2 regions of the Paenibacillus sp. FSL H3-0310 genome follow, and region 2 is predicted to be linked to the other one. Evidence: riboswitches for the same ligand, from Rfam matches in the RefSeq annotation. Region 2 holds a riboswitch; the other holds the start of a gene.
What was found. A riboswitch is a leader RNA that binds a small molecule or an ion and turns the genes downstream of it on or off. The one in region 2 is predicted to bind cyclic di-AMP.

Region 1 (2,203 bases), on a different contig from region 2:
AAATGTATTTATCGTAAGTGTAACTGTCGAAACGTCATTCTCTTGGTGCTTAACACGCCTAATTCCTTTGCACCGGGAAGTGGGGGAACCATATTTTGGGTGAATTGATCTCGCTTTACAGGGATCATAGGGAATCTTCTACCGAACCCTTAAGCTAACCTCGCAGGCCTTGGAAGGAGTACATCTTTTGAAAAGACATAATTTAAGAAAAAAATGCGTCGCTGCGGCGCTAGGACTTGTAATGGCATTATCTATTGGTGGAGGAAGCGCCTTTGCCGACTCTAAGATGGACACTGTAATCTCAAAGACTATTGGAGTTGCCTATAAAACCGGAGGTACAAGCACTGCCGGATTTGATTGCTCTGGATTTACAAAATATGTATTCAAGAATGTGGGTCTTACTTTACCTCGTACATCAAAAGCTCAATATAGCGTTGGAACTGCTGTATCCAAAAGCAATCTGCGTTCTGGTGATCTAGTGTTCTTTAACACACTTGGCAATGGAGTATCCCATGTCGGCATTTATGTTGGAAACGGAAAATTCGCACAATCGTCCTCTTCGCGTGGAGTGACCATCACTTCACTCAGTCAGGCCTACTGGGCCAATCGTTATGTTGGCGCTAAAAGAGTAATGAGTACTTCAGCTTATCAAGCTGTAGCCTTCGATTGAAACCTTCCTCACAACTATAACCTCATAATTACAACTATATGAACCTGAATCTGATTATTCCCGTAATCAAATTCGGGTTTTTCTTTTTTCCATAATATATTTTTACACTAATAGAGCCCAATTGAAACACGTTTATTTGATAAAAATTGCAATTATATTAAAAATTAGGTCATTATTAACGCTTACATATGCCTTTCTACCGTAAAAATGCCAATTTTTCTGCATTAATATGTTAAAAACGATTGCCAAGCGGCTTTCTGTTTGTTACAATTAGCGCAGTGAGATTTTAGTAACATTTTTGTAATCATTAAGTTGTTATTTACAAAGGTTTTGTCATGTATTGATTACAAGCTAATCCTAATCAACAGTATGAGCCGAGTTTCCTAACTATTAGGAAAACGGGGGAACCAACTTTGGGTGAATTGACCTCCATTATATAGAGGGGTCATAGGGGACCTTCAACCGAACCCTTAAGCTAACCTCGTAGGCATTTGGAAGGGGTATACACTTTTGAAGAAGAAGTTAGCAGCAGCAGTACTAAGCTTTTCCATCATCCTCACCATCGGAGCAGGAAGCGCTTTCGCAGATTCCAAAATGGATAAAGTGATTGACAAGGCCATCGGTACTAAATACGTATCCGGCGGTATATCCACTAACGGATTTGATTGCTCCGGATTTACAATGTATGTGTTTGATAAGATTGGCATTAACCTTCCACACCAATCAGGTTCCCAATATCAAATGGGCACAGCAATCTCCCGTGATGATATAAGAGCCGGAGATCTTGTATTCTTCAATACAAGTGGCAAAGGTGTCTCCCATGTCGGCATTTATGTCGGTGAAGGTAAGTTCGCACACGCTTCTACCTCACGCGGTGTTACGATTAGCTCTCTGAGTGATAGCTACTACGTGAAACGCTACGTTGGTGCTAAGCGCATTATGAGCACAGACGCTTACCAATCGGTTGCTGCTGAATCGGAAGACAATGATGATGTTCAATAAGTAACGTACATAGGCTCTTTTCCAAGGTAACTCTTGGAGGAGAGCTTGTTTTTTTGTCTTATTACTTATTTACCCCTCTCATAATTTGTAAAACATTCCTCTCATATAAAGTTTCTGAGTCGAACCTCCCCCATTTTGTATATAATTAGTAATATAGCAATGTCCTCGTGAAAGGAGATCGTTGACTTTATGATAAATCCCTCGGTAACTTTTCATGTTGTTCCTATGGAGGCAATTCACGGAGAAGCTATTTGTAAGTGGAGCTATACGCCCCCATATAATATTTATGGCTGGATGCCGTGGGAGCAGATGCAGGCTCTTGGCATCGAGTTTGGCGATCCGCAGCTCCGGGAGGAACAATATATCTCCATATTAAATGAACAAGAGGTTTTGTGCGGATTCGCACAGTTGTTCCCGATGGAAGGAGTCGTCCGTTTAGGAGTTGGGATGCGCCCCGATCTATGCGGCCATGGTTTAGGCAAACTATTCGTAGATGCCATCGTCCAGACAGCCTTGAGTCGTTATCCTGAT
Region 2 (2,203 bases):
TACGGATAAGCCAGCCTTTAGTTGGATGTCCATTATATTAGGGAAATCCTCCCTAATGTTCATCGATAATCGCTTTAAAATGAGGTTTTTAGGGAATTCCTCCCTAAAAATTCATGCAAATACCCATTTATGGCTAAAAACATCCTATTATTAGGGAGGATTTCCCTAATCTACGTTCTAGGAGCCATAATCTCCTTCATTTTAGGGAGAATTCCCCTAAAGTTCTTCCCAGAAAGACGTCCCATAGCCAGCTCATTCCGCCCTGGCTATGGGACGCCTATTTTCTCACTTAAACGCTCGCTTGTGAAGGTCTCCCTATAGATCAGCTAATCTGCTGAGTACCCTGCTGCTTCTCTAAGAAACGCTGAAGAATCGCATTGAATTGCTCCGGCTGGCACAGATTACTTGGATCTAATGCGTTCGGAATAATCGCCAACTGCGCCTGCGGCAGCTGAGACACCATTTCCTTCATACAATTCACTCCAAATTCATTAAAGTCCCCTACAATACATAAAGCGGGACGTTTAAAAGCCTTTAAACATCTGGTGTAATCAACATGGCTCGTAGCCAGCCTTTGCCGATATAACTCCCGGGGGCGTTTGTCCAGCAGCCCTCTTCTAATCTCATTGTAGGCCAGACTCCAGCGCTCTCGGTACATCATCCGAATCGAAGGCAACACCAGCTCGCTTGGGAGATAATACATTAGTAAACTACAATATGCTGCCATAGTTTGTATTTTCCCTACTATTGTTGATCCGTGAGTCCTACAAAAGCTATCCGCGACCACAATTGCTTTTACACGCTCAGGATATTGTTTGGCAATATGCTGAACGACTAAGCCACCATAGGCGATTCCTACAAAAACTGCTTCACGGATACCTAGGTCATTCAACAGCATAATCAGATCCAGACATTGCGTCTCAATAATCTCATGTGGGGCCTCCAGCAGTTTACCAGACTTGCCATTCCCCCGTAAATCGCACAAAATCACTTTATATTTATCGGAAAAATACTCCAGCTGTGGTTTGAACATACTGTGTGTTAATCCATGTCCATGGATAAACACAACCGGAGTGCCAGTTCCATTGATTTCATAATAGAGCGAAGTTCCGTTCAGTTTAGCGATAGGCAAAGGTAACACCTCTTTCATAATAAATTCTACGACTATATCTGCTTAAAAACGCAGCAAAAAACCACAGAGGGATTCTCTGTGGCTATTCATCACTAAACACGCCATTCATCCTCTCTCCATACGCTTACGAGGTTAGCTGTCGGATTCGGGCAGTGAGAGTTGCCCTACCTGCAGGGATGCATATTATGCACCCGGAACAGGATTCACCCCATAACCAGTGCCGACTCTCACATCGGCTGCCAGTTGTTGGTTCCCCCGCTTTCCAGAAACGGAAATTAAGCGGATTGCTTATGTAATTGTAAATTTAAGATAATTCTCAGTTCTGAGATGAATCATACTCTTGTAAGGTTTTCTTGTAAAGGAGGGCTCTGGTCAAAATAATGTTGAAAGCAATGCTTTTCATTTCATATTAAGCATACTCTTCATTTTCTCTTTCTTTTGCTCTTGTTTACTCGTTTTCTTTAGAAAAACAGCTCTGAAGCAAGCGAAAAAGGGGGTGATTCACCAGTACTTTCCTATTTAATAAGAAACGACAATCTTCAATACCAATATTGGGCCAGTTTCTGTACCTTGGGGTGTTCGTCGTTTCTATGTCCCCGATCCGTTTGGCAAGCTTGTTAATATTATTTCACATGAACAGCACGAATGATTTCATAAAAAAGAAAAAAGCTAAGCAGAATCAGAGATCTCCCCCTGTCCACTTAGCTTCCTTTTACAATACTATGGCTACAAAAGATCGGCGTTTTTCAATGCATGCTCCCAGCTTGGAAAAAAGAACAGCGCACTTCTCATAAGCTCTGGGTCGCTTTGCTTTACTTGTTTTTTACTGATTGAGCTTCCGTCGCTTTGCAGCTTTTTGATCCGACTTAATACTTCATCAGCCTCCAAAGGAATTTCCATTGAAACACTCCTTTCTCAGTGACCTGTTTCCCTTCATTTTCTCCATAATATGTTTATTTATTCCGTACTCTTAATTTCCCCAGATTAAACCATCTGATAGATGGGTTGTTCAGCAATGAACCGGGTAGGAAGCATGGGATATTTGTCTGCTAAGATTTCAGCTAAATATTT

Region 1: it holds a riboswitch for cyclic di-AMP, as region 2 does, so the genes downstream of both, MHH63_RS23605 (C40 family peptidase) here and MHH63_RS01900 (alpha/beta fold hydrolase) in region 2, are expected to answer to the same signal.

Annotation. Positions count from the first base shown of each region.
Region 1 is NZ_JBBODC010000002.1:947,725-949,927, forward strand. Features, by position in the region: cyclic di-AMP (ydaO/yuaA leader) riboswitch at 46-184, shown strand; gene MHH63_RS23600 (C40 family peptidase) at 242-670, shown strand; cyclic di-AMP (ydaO/yuaA leader) riboswitch at 1,033-1,175, shown strand; gene MHH63_RS23605 (C40 family peptidase) at 1,181-1,672, shown strand; gene MHH63_RS23610 (GNAT family N-acetyltransferase) at 1,862-2,203, shown strand, end outside.
Region 2 is NZ_JBBODC010000001.1:384,221-386,423, reverse strand. Features, by position in the region: gene MHH63_RS01905 (hypothetical protein) at 1-63, opposite strand, end outside; gene MHH63_RS01900 (alpha/beta fold hydrolase) at 323-1,150, opposite strand; cyclic di-AMP (ydaO/yuaA leader) riboswitch at 1,238-1,424, opposite strand; partial or broken gene MHH63_RS01895 (glyoxalase) at 1,671-1,781, shown strand; gene MHH63_RS01890 (hypothetical protein) at 1,859-2,032, opposite strand; gene MHH63_RS01885 (Nif3-like dinuclear metal center hexameric protein) at 2,117-2,203, opposite strand, start outside.